2 regions of the Vibrio sp. 378 genome follow, and region 2 is predicted to be linked to the other one. Evidence: riboswitches for the same ligand, from Rfam matches in the RefSeq annotation. Region 2 holds a riboswitch; the other holds the start of a gene.
What was found. Region 2 has a riboswitch for cyclic di-GMP ahead of gbpA (N-acetylglucosamine-binding protein GbpA). Riboswitches for the same ligand answer to the same signal wherever they lie in the genome.
Positions count from the first base shown of each region.

Region 1: another riboswitch for cyclic di-GMP. It lies ahead of R7Q48_RS09210 (TfoX/Sxy family DNA transformation protein); the one in region 2 lies ahead of gbpA (N-acetylglucosamine-binding protein GbpA).

Region 1 covers NZ_JAWOUO010000004.1:92,501-100,407, forward strand. Annotated here, with positions in the region: gene glgA (glycogen synthase GlgA) at 1-865, shown strand, start outside; gene R7Q48_RS09195 (alpha/beta fold hydrolase) at 975-1,778, shown strand; gene R7Q48_RS09200 (DUF2007 domain-containing protein) at 1,810-2,130, opposite strand; gene R7Q48_RS09205 (TVP38/TMEM64 family protein) at 2,151-2,837, opposite strand; gene R7Q48_RS09210 (TfoX/Sxy family DNA transformation protein) at 2,952-3,542, opposite strand; cyclic di-GMP riboswitch class I at 3,659-3,748, opposite strand; gene purR (HTH-type transcriptional repressor PurR) at 4,036-5,040, opposite strand; gene torD (molecular chaperone TorD) at 5,508-6,155, opposite strand; gene torR (two-component system response regulator TorR) at 6,422-7,132, shown strand; gene elyC (envelope biogenesis factor ElyC) at 7,204-7,907, opposite strand, start outside.
Region 2 covers NZ_JAWOUO010000002.1:382,487-390,393, forward strand. Annotated here, with positions in the region: gene R7Q48_RS05155 (alpha/beta fold hydrolase) at 60-1,355, shown strand; gene R7Q48_RS05160 (rhodanese-related sulfurtransferase) at 1,819-2,799, shown strand; gene R7Q48_RS05165 (DUF6482 family protein) at 2,868-3,173, opposite strand; partial or broken gene R7Q48_RS05170 (deoxyribodipyrimidine photo-lyase/cryptochrome family protein) at 3,282-4,762, shown strand; gene R7Q48_RS05175 (fasciclin domain-containing protein) at 4,843-5,343, shown strand; cyclic di-GMP riboswitch class I at 5,616-5,716, shown strand; gene gbpA (N-acetylglucosamine-binding protein GbpA) at 5,815-7,278, shown strand; gene R7Q48_RS05185 (patatin family protein) at 7,331-7,907, opposite strand, start outside.

The sequences.
Region 1 (7,907 bases), on a different contig from region 2:
GGTGAGTGCAACGCATATTACGATGCTTAAAGCTGGCGTAATGAATGCAGATAAGATAAACGCGGTTAGCCCTACGTACGCAGAGGAACTAAAAACAGAGCTTGGCAGTCACGGCATGGCTTGGGAGTTTCAGCAACGTGCACAGGACTTAGTCGGCATCTTGAATGGTTGTGATTACAGCGCTTGGAATCCGGAAACGGATACCTACTTGCCGGTTAATTACTGCGCCGACCAGCAAAGTATGTCGCAAGGGAAGAAAGCTTGTAAAAAAGCATTACAACAACGACTAAATTTGCCCGAAAAAAATGTAGCTATGTTCGGTATGGTTTGTCGATTGACCCAGCAGAAAGGCGTTCATTACTTGTTGCCTGCTTTGGCCGATTTTTTGAAGCACGATGTTCAGCTAGTTGTCGTTGGGACCGGAGACCCTGTTCTTGCCGCTCAGCTACGAGAGGTTACCGCGCAGTTTTCTAGCAAATTTGCCTTTGTAGAAGCGTATGACAATGAACTTGCGCATATCGTTGAAGCTGGTTCTGATTTCTTCTTGATGCCTTCTGAGTTTGAACCATGTGGCTTAAACCAAATCTATAGTATGGCTTATGGGACATTACCGATAGTACGCGGTGTTGGTGGCTTAAAGGACAGCGTTAGCGATTATGATGTAAACCCATCTGAAGCAACGGGGTTTGTTTTTTTCGAACCGACACCGCAGGCATTGTTGTTAACGATGCTAAGGGCACTGTTGCTCTACGCTCAAAACGAGCCTGAAGTGAATAAAGTACAGTTGCACGCGATGCAACAAGACTTTTGTTGGCAAAAGGCCGCAGAATCTTATTTGCAGCTTTACCACTCAGCGTTAGTTTGACTTAAAATTGTAACGAAAGGCACCGAATGAGGTGCCTTTATTATCTTGAGTAAGGGGAGTGTGGTAGGATGGCTTTTTACTCAATAGCACGATCTTTTTGATACTCAATATGACCCAGCCGCTACTTTTTCATAAAACCTATTTGCACCCTACTAGTAATGAGTGGGTTGTATTTGTGCACGGTGCTGGTGGTAGCTCTTCTATCTGGTTCAAGCAAATTAAAGCTTACAAGCAACACTTTAACTTATTGCTGATCGATTTAAGAGGTCATGGAAAGTCAAATCAGTTACTTAAAGAGCTCATTGCTAGCCGTTATACCTTTACGGAAGTTACCCAAGATATTTTGAAAGTATTGGACCATTTAAAGATCCAATCCGCTCACTTTGTCGGTATGTCGCTTGGTACTATTATTGTTCGAAACCTTGCTGAATTGTCATCAGAGCGCGTACGTTCGATGGTGCTCGGCGGTGCTGTCACAAGGCTTAACACTCGTTCTCAGATATTGGTGAAATTAGGTAATTTTTGTAAGCATATCCTACCGTACATGTGGCTCTACAAACTGTTCGCTTATATTGTTATGCCTCAAAGAAGCCAACGAGAATCTCGCCACCTTTTTATTCGCGAAGCCAAGAAGCTTTGCCAAAAAGAATTTAAACGTTGGTTTATTCTTGCCGCTGATGTAAATCCGTTAATGAAATATTTTAAAGATCGAGAGTTACCCATTCCGACTCTTTACTTAATGGGCGACAGGGATTACATGTTTATTAAACCTGTCAAAGAAATGGTTGCAGCACATAAGCTCAGCATTCTACGAGAAATCCCGAATTGTGGTCATGTATGCAATGTAGAGCGTCCAGAAGACTTCAATCAACACTCCATCGAGTTTATTAAACAGCAAGCTGTATGTGCTTAAAACTGAGTGCATCCACTGAATAGGAGAGCCGCTATAGCTCTCCTAGTTGATATCCACATTGCCAACATGCACCAAATTGCCCTTCGTTTATTTCATGACATTTTGGGCATTGCCAATCTTGATACTCATGCCTATCGGATTGTTTTCGATATGCTTTTACTATTTCTTCAGCTTTCATCTTTTGTGCAGTGTCAAAAAGCCACACATAAGGATCGGTATCATCACCAAACGGCAGTTCTCCTTTTAAGCCGAAAATACCTTCTCCACGAACTTCACAGTAAATTTGTTCCACTTTAAGCAGCTCACATACAATGTGTGCTTCTGCTGGGTTTTTAGCGATAAATATTTTCATCAAAATACCCACTTCACCAATTACGAGTTTTGCTGACTTGGTGTCGGCCTTACTTTATTCATAACCCATTTAGTGATGATTGGAAATAGTCCCAATAGCGCAAAAGACGCTAATACTGCGGGTGAAACAATGCCCGATAGGCTTTCAATTGTTGCTAATTGAGTACCTGCATTCAGATATACGGCTGTGCCTGGCAGCATACCTATTTGGCTAGTGAGATAAAATCGACCTACAGACATCGGTGTTAAGCCCATCAGTAAGTTGATTAGAAAGAAAGGGAATACAGGGATTAGGCGCAAGGAAAATAGATAAAAAGCTCCGTCTTTTTCGACACCTTGATTAATTGCGTTGAGTTTATTTCCGAATTTGTTTTGTACCCAGTCACGCAATAAGTATCGGCTGCTCAAGAAGGCCAGTGTTGCCCCCATAGTGCTAGCGAAAGAAACCAGTAGCAAGCTTGTCCAAAAACCAAATAAGGCTGCACCAAGTAAGGTGACTACTGCCGCTCCTGGGATAGAAAAAGCGGTAATTGCAATGTAGGTAAAAAAGTAAATCGCAGCCGAGAATACAAAATTCTGATCGAGGTATGTAGTTAGTGCTTCTTGTTGGGCTTTTGCATTCTCTAAGGTTAAATACTGGCCAAAGTTAATACCTAAAAAGACGATAGCCGCTAGTAGGATGAGACCTAATATCAGTTTCTTATTCATAATTTTGATTCCAATTTGGGATATATGTAATAAGACAGTAGGAAAACCGAAAAAATTTCACAAAAAAACCGCAGATTAGACTGCGGTTTTACAAGATAGTTTTTAGGTCGACTTTTATTGGAGGCCGTTCATCAACTCATCTCGGCGAGCTTGAGGTACCACACTCCAATGAGTGCCGTTGATAGCACCTTCTAGTGCCCATAGCAACTCAATGTTGACGGTTGCAGAGTGCGTATCTCTTATCGCTTTATAGGCGTTAAGCGCACCTTCCTCTTCAAGCTTCTCTACGGATTCGATGCCGGCTTTTTTTAGCATGCGCTCGGTAGCCAGTCGTAAGTTAGGCAAATCTTTCAAACGGTTAGGCTTTGTACTTGCTTGCTGTTCTTTCTCAAGCTTTGCCTTTTTCAATGATTGATTCGCTACTTCGATTAAGCGTTCGCTTGATTCCCATAAATCGCTGGAAATAGCGTAGTACTTTGTAACGACTGGGAAGCCACGTTTTTTATAAACGTAAGGCTTTAGCCCTTGTTTCTCGAAGTCAGATGAAGTTTTTTGGTCTGCTCTGATATGAAGCTGATTGTTTACCACTAGTGCAAACATTGTTTCATCAGCGAATAGTCCGAAGCCACCAAACATTGAGCGCGACTTGATATTACCAAGTGCCTCAAATAGCTTCATAGAGTCTTTGAGTATCGGTTTATCCATGTTTTGTTATCTCGGTGTAATTAATATTACGCCACCAAAAGTCAGGTCCGAGAGAGTAGCAAACATGCGTAAAAACAATGTCATTACAGAGTAAAGTCATTGCTTACACACTTGCCATCGGTAACCCCGCTACCTTCCATATCGTAATATGGTTCAGGCCGGAGGCTTTGCGTCCCACTCTTTCGAATGGTTTGCCCTGTGCGTGACACAATGAGCATACTTCTTATATTGAATTAACATCACGGTTTAGCGTTAAAAGTGTGATTTCGGTTCAATAAAAATGATAGATTGAATGCTCTATTTTGCATATGGAAAGGTGCAAATTGGCCTTTGAAAAGGAGTTCTTAATATATATTACATTTATATAAAACAGGGAGTTAACGTTAGTCAATTGTTATTAGAGTGGTGTGAAGTATTAGAGAATGCTTAATTTTTCCAAAAAAATAAGCGCCCCTGTAGAGCGCTTATTTAACACGGTTAAATACAGTGAAATTTAGTTCATTTTTTTCACAGTATTTCGAATTACAAGCTCAGGTTGCATTTCGAAAATTCGTTTTTCGTGTTCTTTATCTTTGATACGCTCAAGTAGAATTTCGAATGCATTTTTACCAACACGACGTTTAGGTTGGTGGATAGTCGTTAGCGGTGGAGAGAAGTATTCCGCAAGCTCGATGTTGTCGTAGCCGATCACTGAAATATCTTCAGGAATTTTGATCCCGTTTTGTTGCAAGCGGCTCATTAGGCCTAGAGCCATTGTGTCGTTAAAACAGAATACCGCCGTCGGGCGCTTGTCCATTGCGGTAATTTTATCTGCAACTAATACGGCCGTATCACATTCAAAGTTACCTTCAAGGATCCAGTCTTCATTTACAGCTAGGTTCGCTTCGCTCATTGCGCGACGGAAACCTGCAATGCGCTCTTGGCAAGCAAGCTTTTCAAAATGACCGCTTAGACAAGCGATATCCGTATGACCATTGTCAATCAGATGTTTGGTTGCAATGTAGCCACCTTCTTCTGAGTTATCCATGATCTTGTCTGCTTGTGAGCTCTCTGGGCCCCAATCCATGACCACTTTAGGAATGTCCGCATGACGGTCAAGCATCTCTTTTAGTTCTTCGGTTAAGTCAGAACACATCACTAGGATGCCATCAACGCGCTTTTCAGCCAGCATACGAATGTAATCGCGTTGTTTTTCGTAAATCCCGCCTGTGTTACATAAAATCAGAGTATAGCCTTGGCGGTAACAGTAGCTCTCAACGCCATCAATCACTTCTGAGAAAAATAGGTTAGTTGATTGAGTTACTAACATGCCAATCGTACGAGTTGAGTTGCATTTTAGGCTGCGTGCAACGGCACTTGGCGCGTAATTCAGCTCGTCAACGGCTTTCATTACTTTTTCTTGCGTTGCTTCTGCAACGAAACGCGTTTTATTGATAACGTGCGAAACTGTCGTAGTGGAAACGCCGGCTAAGCGAGCAACGTCTTTTATCGTGGCCATAAATGGTGTCCTGTATCGAGCTACTGAAATATGTCGTATTGGATGTACCTGATGCTCTAATGGTTTCACACCTAGCAATCTAAAATTGGCGCTAAGTGTCTCGGCAGCGGTTGATCCAAGTGCGACAAAAGGGTGCGTAGCAGCATCGGTCGATGAATTTTATCTTTTTCTATCTGATGAGAAATTGCCATCAACCTGTTAAGAAAACACAAAAACCGCTATATTTCAGCGGTTTACATATAAATCATATTTAATCGTTTGCGCTCACATTTTAGCCCTATGTGGACTGACTAGCAATGTTTTCAGCAAGAGATTTGTGTATTTGAAGTCACATTTTGACTGCTAAATAACCAAGCGTCTTTGCGCTAAGTTAAGGCAAACGAATATTATACCCAAGTTACTTACAATCGGTCACTTTCAGGCACACAGGAAGCCCGATAGGCAGGCTCCCTAAAAATAGGCGGCAATTATTCACCAAGAAGGTAGGCGCTGTCTAGTTTACAAAATGCAACTAATAGTTTCGCGACACTTGAGTAAAATCCAAATTCATCGAATTTTTTACATTTGTCTGAAAACTGAGGTAACCAAGACATCAATTGTTGCTGGATAAAGTCGTTTTGTTTAACGAAGGCTTCTTCCATGTGTTTTTCTTGTTCAAGCTCGTTTGAGCGGATAATCATGTTCCCGAGAAAGTCGAGCTCAACGGCTAAGTGATCCGCAGGTTCCTTTAGGTTTTCGTCTACTTGAACGCCAAATTCAGCCATCAACTTTTCCATTTCCTCAGCTGGCTTGTCATTCAGTAAACCTGATTCACCAATGTACATGGATGCGTAAGGAAGAGCGCCGTATTTTTCTGTCTTCAAAAACAGTTCACAAAAGTCAGCTGCAAGCTCTAGTTGTGCATCTTCACGATCTTGTAACCGATTCAATGCATCAACTAGGCTATCAACGGCTGGTTTTAGCGACTCATTTTCACCTAAACCTGCGAGAAAACTGCGAATTTCAACACTGTGATAGGCTTCCAATTCTTTCTCTGTTAGTTCTTTTGCGAACAAGCTCGAAAACCACCAGTAAATTTCAGCGCGTTTTTCATTAAAAGCTTTCACTTCTTGCATTTTGGGCTCCTGAATGATGCTTCAAGTCATGCATCACAAAGTCAATTAGGGATATCCCCTAAGTGTAATCAATTAAAATGAATAGCAGTAACTATAATTGTTATGTTTTATGGTCAAAAATGACCGCTTATTAATAGCAATGGGCAAGCTTGTTTTGAATCAATAAAAACGCTAAATCTTGCGTTTTAATGTATCTATGACTAGAAATGTTACTAGTTATGAATAGAATACGTCTTGGATAATAAGAAGACAGAAAAGTGGTGTAAATGAGCTATCACGTATTAGTCGTAGAAGATGATGTTGTAACTCGTAGTAAGCTTGCGGGATATTTCCAAAATGAGGGCTACCAAGTCAGCGAAGCAGAGAGTGGCGCAGAAATGCGTGAAGTTTTGCAAGCGGGCGATGTAGACCTGATCATGCTGGATATTAACCTGCCTGGTGAAGACGGCCTGATGCTTACTCGTGAGTTACGTAGCCAATCGGATATTGGTATCATATTAGTAACAGGACGCACGGATAGCATTGATAAAATCGTAGGCCTAGAAATGGGTGCTGACGATTATGTGACAAAACCTTTTGAACTGAGAGAGCTGTTAGTTCGCGTTAAAAACTTGCTGTGGCGTATTTCAGCAGCGCGCAGTGGCAGCTCGAAAGCGAATGAAACCAGTGAAGAGCACATTGTGCGCTTTGGGGAGTGGACATTCGACATTCAACGTCGCGCACTTAGCCGCAACGGTGAGCCAGTAAAACTAACTAAAGCAGAGTATGAACTTTTGGTGGCATTATCGTCTTACCCTAACCAGGTGTTAAGTCGTGAGCGTATTTTGAACATGATCAGCCATCGAGTGGATGCGCCGAATGACCGCACCATTGATGTTCTTATTCGACGTATGCGCGCAAAAATGGAGTTCGATCCTAAGAACCCACAGATTTTTGTAACGGTGCACGGCGAAGGCTATATGTTTGCTGGTGACTAGTTTGAACATAACTCAATCGTAAAAAGAAAAGGAGAGCTTCGGCTCTCCTTTTTTGTGGCTTCAAGATAATACTAGTTTGCTTCAACCATTGGTGTTTGGCCGACAGTATCACGCAACCTTTGCCAAATACTGCCCAAGTACTCATGCCAATAAAGCTCTGTTTGTTCTAAGTAACGCGCTTTAGGTGAGTATTTATCCCAAGGTTGACTTATCTCGCTAATAGCTAAGAAGTTGGTCGGGGCTGGGATTGGTTTAATGCCTGCTGCGTTGAACTCATACAATGCACGGCTCATGTGACTCGCAGAAGTGACTAACACAATCTCCTTTTGTTGAACGAATGCAGCCGCTTGACGCGCCTCTTCCCACGTATCTTTCGCATCTTCTAATAAAATGATATCGGATTTCGCGACTCCCAACGCAAGGGCAACGTTCGCCATCATTCGCGCGTGGCTAATTTCAGAACCGCCAGCATAGCCGGATAAGATTAATTTCGCGCCTGGATACATTCTTAAAATACGAATGCCCTCAGTTAAGCGCATTAATGCTGCACGGCTTAACTGCGAGGTGGGTGGAATTTCGTCATCGATAACATGACCATTCCCTAAAACCATCACGTAGTCGATGGTGCCAGAAACTGGCAAAAAGGCTTTATGCTCTCGCTCTAACGGCATAAGAAGCTTGGTTGAAACAGGTTGGAAGGCAACAAGAAAAATGCCAACAAAAGAGAATAGAACAACGAAGCAGCCAGTTTTACGTTTTGTAGTAAAACTAATGA
Region 2 (7,907 bases):
TTCTTCGCGCCATTCGCAGTAAAGTAGAGCTACCCCTCAATAAGGAAATAAAGATAACAATGAACGCTCAATCATTTATCGACGCAGGATTGCATTACACTCCCCACAGTTTTACCGTTCCTCTGGATTACCAAGACGCGAGCAAAGGCACCATTGAAGTCTTCGCCCGTGCGGTTTGCCTAGTTGGCGATGAAGAATCGACCAAACCTTGGTTGGTTTACTTTCAGGGCGGACCTGGCTTTCCCTCTCCGCGTCAAAACGGCAATAACGGCTGGGTAAAACGCGCCCTGCAAGAGTACCGAGTTTTGCTTCTCGACCAGCGCGGTACGGGCAACAGCAGCGTAATTAATCACCAGACGCTTGCTCACCTCACGCCAGAGCAACAAGCAGACTACTTGAGCCACTTCCGAGCGGATAACATCGTGCGCGACGCGGAATACATTCGTGAGCAATTTGGCGTCGAAAAATGGGCGATCTTAGGTCAAAGCTTTGGTGGTTTTTGCTCCCTCACCTATTTGTCTTTGTTCCCAGACAGCTTGCTACAAAGCTACATCACAGGTGGCGTGCCATCAGTCTCACGTCATGCCGACGATGTGTATGAAGCCACTTTCAAACGCACCATGGAGAAAAACCAAGCGTTCTTCCAACAATTTCCCAATGCACAGCAACTTTGCCAAAACATTGCGAATCACTTGCTGGAAAACGAAGAGTACCTACCAAATGGTCAACGCTTCACGGTGGAGCAATTTCAACAAATCGGCATCAACTTTGGTGTGAGTGATACTTTCTTGCCAACTTACTATTGGCTAGAAAGCGCGTTGATTGAAGTGAACGGCAAACCACAACTTCGCTATGAGTTCTTGAACGATATGTTGGCGCAGCAAAACTTCCAAACCAACCCGATCTACGCCATTTTGCATGAATCGATTTACTGCCAAAGCTTCGCGTCGAATTGGAGTGCGCACCGCGTTCGCCAAACCCGATTAGAGTTTAATTATGAATCTGGTAAGCCATTTTACTTTACGGGGGAAATGGTCTTCCCATGGATGTTCGACCAATACGTTAACCTCAAGCCACTAAAAGACGCCGCAGAAATATTGGCAGCGAAAGAAGATTGGACTGCGCTGTACGATCAAACACAACTGGCTCAGAACAAAGTGCCTGTCAGTTGCGCCGTTTACGCCGATGATATGTTTGTTGAAATGGATATCAGCCGAGAGACGCTCGCGTTAATCCCAAATTCAAAAGCGTGGATCACCAATGAGTACGAGCACAACGGTTTACGTGCCGACGGTGAACGTATTCTCGATAGGCTCATAGCCATGGGCAAACAGACCGCAGCTACGTTGAAATAAGCACGGCAGACGTTAGAAAAACGCCTTTTCAGTATGTGGTGAAAAGGCGTTTATAGCGGTTTATGAACAATGGCGATCAGTCATTCACTCTTTGTCCCTAAACCTTTATCCCTCACCACCTCATGTATAAAACTGCGACATGTCCTTTCCTTGTCAATGACTCCGGTGATTATTTGGTGCTTCTTGCGCCTAACTTTTTTGAAGGGCCTAAAACAGAATAACAACATAAATTTAAACCAAAAGTATCGGCCCCAACCTACCTGACTCACTATAATTAATGCTTATAATTTGAACACATAGCGGCTTCACCTGCGGACATGCACCCCCTATCAAAGACCGCCAGGCCCCGCCTACTCATAATATCCGTATAATTTGTCCGTATTTCCGACTAGTTTAGTCAGGTATACTTCTTGCCGCTAAAATTTTAAGGTCGTTGACCACCTGTATTTTTAAAGGAAACCTCATGAGTCAGTATGTAGTTTGTGCGCTGTACAAGTTTGTTGAGCTGAATAACTATCAAGAGCTACGCGAGCCATTACTTGCGTTGATGGAAAAACACCATATTCGCGGAACATTACTACTGGCAAGTGAAGGTATCAACGGTACTGTTGCATCTGATCGTGCAGGTATTGATACGCTACTGGAGTGGCTAAACAACGAACCTCGTTTGACTGGCACCGTATACAAAGAGTCGTATTCTGAGACCCAGCCATTCAATCGCACCAAAGTGAAATTGAAAAAAGAGATCGTAACATTAGGTGTTGAAGGTATAGACCCTCGCCACGTAGTGGGGACTTACGTGAAACCTCAAGAGTGGAACGATCTTATTGCTGATCCTGAAGTGTTTGTTGTCGATACACGTAATGATTACGAAATCGAGATCGGGACATTCAAAGGCGCTGTAAACCCAAATACTGAAACCTTTCGTGAATTCCCAGACTATGTAAAAGAAAACATGGACCCGGCAAAACACAAGAAAGTTGCGATGTTCTGTACCGGTGGTATCCGCTGCGAAAAATCAACGGCTTACATGAAAGAACAGGGCTTTGATGAGGTCTACCACCTAGAAGGCGGCATTCTTAAATATCTTGAAGAAGTTCCTCAAGAAGAGAGCATGTGGGAAGGCGATTGTTACGTATTTGACGGTCGTGTTGCCGTGAACCACCAGCTAGAAAAAGCAGATTACGATTTATGTAACGCTTGTCGTCTACCGATCACTGAAGAAGACAAACAGTCAGAATTGTTCGAGCAAGGCGTGAGCTGTCCAAAATGTCACGGCACACACTCAGAAGAACAAATTGCTCGATTCCGCGAGCGTGAAAAACAAATTGTTCTTGCAGAGCAGCGAGGCGAGCAGCATGTTGGTGGTGAAAGTGCCAAGCAAAGAGAAGCCCGACGTGCCGCTAAGTACGCGCAAAAAGAAGCGCAGCGTAAACAAGACTAAGCCCAACTCTCCTTATATTTAGCGAGCTGCCGTATGGTGGCTCGCTTTTACTACGCACCAATACTCTTTCAATACAATTTTGTATCCCTCACCAATACCTCTAGTTGATTGTCTCTTTTGCCTTCGGGTAGCCCCACCATTTCATCATAAGCACTTTGATGCACTAGAACCTGCTTATTTGCTTTGATATTCCTGCACTTCTTTTGCATCTCGATCAGGGAATGAGCCCTCAAAAAGATACCGTTGTCATCAGTGATAAATTGCGCTTCTCCATCAATCACGACAGATGCCTGGTACAATGCGAGATCAAGCGAATGAATGACCAATTTGTCTACATAGAAGTATTTTTGTAACTTACTCAATGGTATTGCCATGTGTCACCTCCCTGAAAGTTACCTCTACGTTTTGTAGAATAAAACCGATCATTGGATGAGATTTCTTCGGTTTACTTGCGTACAACATCGGAAACAAAGAGGATTCCGATGCAAACAATCAATGTCGTGTGGTTAAAGCGAGATTTGAGGCTGACTGACCATCAACCACTAACTCAAGCATTATCAACAAAGCACCCACTGTGCTTTTGTATATTGTTGAACCATTGCTATTGAACAACCCACACTATTCTGAGCGCCACTGGCGATTTGTTTGGCAATCACTGCAAGACATGGATGAAACGCTCAAAGCGTATGGGCATCGAATCACGGTGCTGTTTGACGATGCCTTAGCATGTTTCCAATCAATTCAAGCGCAATATCAAATCAACGCTGTTTTTTCTCACCAAGAAATAGGACTCAACTGCACCTTTGAACGAGACCGACAAGTTGCCGCTTGGCTGTATGAGCAGAACATCGACTGGTTTGAGTTCGAACACGGTGCTGTTATCAGAGGTGCAAAAAACCGGCAAGGTTGGGACAAACATTGGGACTCTGTCATGAGAGCCTCAATAAGCCCTATTGAGATCCAAACCGACTTATTGCATTCATTGGATGCAGAAGCTCTCGGCTGTTCGTTTTCGCCACCATCATCCTGGCTATCAAAATGCAAAGGAATGCAAACGGGAGGAAGCCGGCTCGCTTGGAAAACACTAGAGGACTTTTTTCATCGTCGAGGTCGTGATTACTATCGAAGCATTTCTAGTCCCACAGCCTCACGCACAGCCTGTACTCGACTTTCTCCATACCTCGCTTGGGGTAACATATCCTTGCGTGAAGTTTATCAATACCTTTTGAAACACTGGCAAGTCGCTGGATTTCGTCGCAGCTTAATTGCATTGTCTTCACGGCTTCATTGGCACTGTCACTTCATCCAAAAATTCGAATCGGAATACGACATGGAGTTTTACTGCGTTAATCGGGCTTACGAACCATTGATTAGACAAAGTAGTACTTTCGATGAAGAAAAGTTAGCAGCATGGAAATCCGGGCATACTGGCGTACCTTTGATTGATGCCTGCATGCGCTGTTTGCACCACACTGGTTACATTAACTTTCGCATGCGTGCCATGCTGGTTAGCTTTCTTACTCACCACATGAACATGGATTGGCGAGTAGGTGTAACGCATTTAGCGCAACTATTTCTCGACTTTGAGCCTGGAATTCATTACCCACAATTCCAAATGCAAGCAGGAGTAACCGGGACTAACACAATCCGTATTTATAATCCGATCAAGCAAGCCCAAGAACATGATCCTAACGGTACGTTCATCTACAAGTGGGTGCCTGAGTTACAAATGGTTCCTCCCCCTCTTTTATTCGAGCCCTGGACAATGACCCAGATGGAAGCTGTCATGTATCAATTGCAGCCAGATAGCCGTTACCTTGCACCTATTATCGCACCAGACAACGCAGCTAAGGCAGCAAGAGAGCGCTTATGGACGTGGCGGAAACGAGCTGATGTGAAACAAGAAGGCAGACGAATTCTTGCGCGACATGTTAGACCCTCAAAAGAAAGTAGGACGCGATGATCATCTTTCAATCACGATGCGTACAAATGCAAACACACTCCAGGGAATCCGTTGTACCCTCAACTAGTAAGGAACACATTATGTTCAAACGTATCTTAGTTATCGCGGCGACACTGATGGCGACATTATCTTTTATGCTTCCCGTCAAGGCTCATGAGCATGGCATGATGAAAGCCGATATTGTCGACGTTGCCGCTGAAAATGGCTCTTTCAATACGCTTGTTGCTGCGGTGAAAGCAGCGGGCCTGGTTGACAATCTCAAAGGGGAAGGCCCATTTACTGTTTTTGCACCAACGGATGACGCTTTTGCAAAACTGCCAGACGGCACAGTCGACATGCTCTTAATGCCGGAAAACAAAGACAAGTTAGTATCTGTTTTGACTTATCACGTCGTCCCAGGGAAAGTGATGGCTGCCGATGTTGTTAAGCTAGACAAAGCGACTACGGTTCAGGGGCAAGATGTGATGATTAAAACCATGGGCGATAAAGTCATGGTTAACGATGCAAATGTCATTGCAACCGATGTGAAAGCTAAAAACGGTGTCATTCACGTGATTGATACTGTCATCATGCCGAAATAACACCATTCAAAGGGCGGTACACTCCGCCCTTTAGACAGAACTTTTTCCACCCTTAGCACGATTCCTCTCCACTTATCCCCAACAAACCTCCACCCATTCACCATGACTATAAAAAAGATAAAAACAAAATTAAAATCAATACCTTGCAAGACGACACTGCACAATATTGACGAGGTTAAGATATCGTTATCTTTCAATTTGAGAACAGGATTCCATGTCAGTGACGTTTACTTTTCCACATGTAAATTCTTAAGCTAAATTTTGGCTGCTCAATCACATTTCGGCAAACCATTCGAAAGGGTGGGACGCAAAGCTTCCGGTCTGTCTGCATTTAAAAATCTAAAAGAATGCTCATGATAGCGGGGTTACCATGACGCAGTGTTACAGAAGTCCAATTTCTGTAGCGTTGCTTTATGCTCAGCATGCGCCGGGGTGTGACACTAGTTTGTCAGCCATAACAGAGGACATGTGATGAAATCATTTCCAACCAAATCCGTACTCGCGTTAGCACTTGCAAGCATTAGCTCAGGTGCTGCGGCTCACGGTTATGTATCAGAAACCAATGGTGGTGTCGCTGCAAGTCGCTCGGCACTATGTAAGTATCCAACGCCAGATACTAACGAAAAAAATAATAACTGCGGTGCGATTCAATATGAACCGCAAAGCGTTGAAGGCCCTGATGGCTTTCCCGAAACAGGGCCTCGCGATGGTAAAATAGCGAGTGCCGAAACCGCTTTAGCAGCTGCCCTTGATGAGCAAACTGCCGACCGTTGGGTAAAACGCACTATTCAAGCAGGTACACAAACTTTTGAATGGACATTTACCGCTAACCACGTGACGCGCGACTGGAAATATTACATCACCAAGCCTGATTGGAACCCAAACGCTTCACTATCACGAGACTCTTTTGATCTAACTCCTTTCTGTGTCGTCAACGGCAATATGGTTCAACCCCCGAAACAGGTAAGCCATCAATGTAATGTGCCTACTCGCGAGGGATACCATGTCATCCTGGCAGTATGGGATGTTGGCGACACTGCAGCCTCATTTTATAACGTGATCGATGTGAAATTTGATGGTGACAGTCCCGTTATTCCAGATTGGAAGCAAGGCGGTCAAATTATTCCTACAATGGATTTAAATATTGGGGATTCGGTTTATACGCGCGTATTTGATCAAGCAGGTGAAAACATAGCGTATAGAACTGAACTAGAAATTACCGATGCAGCAATGGGCCAAGCGAAAAACTGGTCTTACGCACTCGCGACTAAGCTAAACCAAGAACAAGCAAAACTGCAAGCCGGGCAGTATGCAGAGGATAAATTCACTCCTGTTTATGGTACTAATCCGGTGTATCTGCAAGCAAATAGCGGCCTTGAGCGAGTAGAGATCGGCTATAACATTGAAACTCCTGTTCCAGAATACTCACTCACAGTAGATGGCTTAGCAGACGAATATATCATTGAGTCAACACCGACAACGTTGGATCTGACACTAACTGCTGAAGGCGATTTAAATGCAGAACTCACCGTTTACAATCACCATCGCGAACCACTTGCAAGTTGGGCAAACGAAATGAAAGACGGCTCGGTAGAAGCGATATCGCTCGCTTTAAGTAAATCGGAGCCGGGTCACCATATGCTCGTAACACGTATTAAGGATAAAGATGGCAACTTGGTGGATCAGCAAACGCTCGACTTTCACTTAAAAGAAGATCCAGTAACGCCACCACCATCTGGTGAGTACGATTTTGTCTTCCCTGAAGGACTATCTAGCTACATGGCGGGCACAAAAGTGCTTGCCAGCGACGGGGGCATTTATCAATGTAAACCTTTCCCATACTCTGGTTACTGTATGCAGTGGAAAGAAAGCGCAAACCATTACGAGCCTGGAATAGGTTCACACTGGGAGATGGCTTGGGATAAAGTCAACTAAATCACCCTTTGAACGTTACGCAAAAGAGCCTCACTATGAGGCTCTTTTATAATCAAACGCAAAAATGACAATTTTCCCGGTCTAAACCATGAACACCAGATAAACTAGTGAGATGCGCTCGCCCCTCAATCAGCCCCATTTCATACCCTTCTAGTAAAACGGATTGTCGCATTGATAAGCGCTGAACATGAAAATTATCTGGTGGGGCAATTACCCTAACATGTGTTCCTGGTGGAGGGTTACGAATAAACTCTAATGATTGATTATAGTTATCTGCACGTCTTAACATCGCATCCGCCATTTTGGGGTGCTCCGCAAACAGTTTCTTCATCAGCCATGTGGTCTTAACTGGCTTTTTGGCATAATTCAGCGGGTGAGAGAGTACTACGGTTATGTCGCGAGCCCCTCGACGATAAGCCTCACGCACTGGTATAGAGTCAGCGACCCCACCATCGGTATAACAACCGCCAGAAAAACAAGGGGTATGCTTGTAGGCAATCGGCAATGCTGTTGTCGCTTCAATCGCATGGTGAAAATTATCACGTGTCACGCGATAGTAATCTGCTTGCCCTGTATCTACATTTGTTGTCGCTGCGAGAAAAGGAACGCCATTAAACAGTTTATTTTCA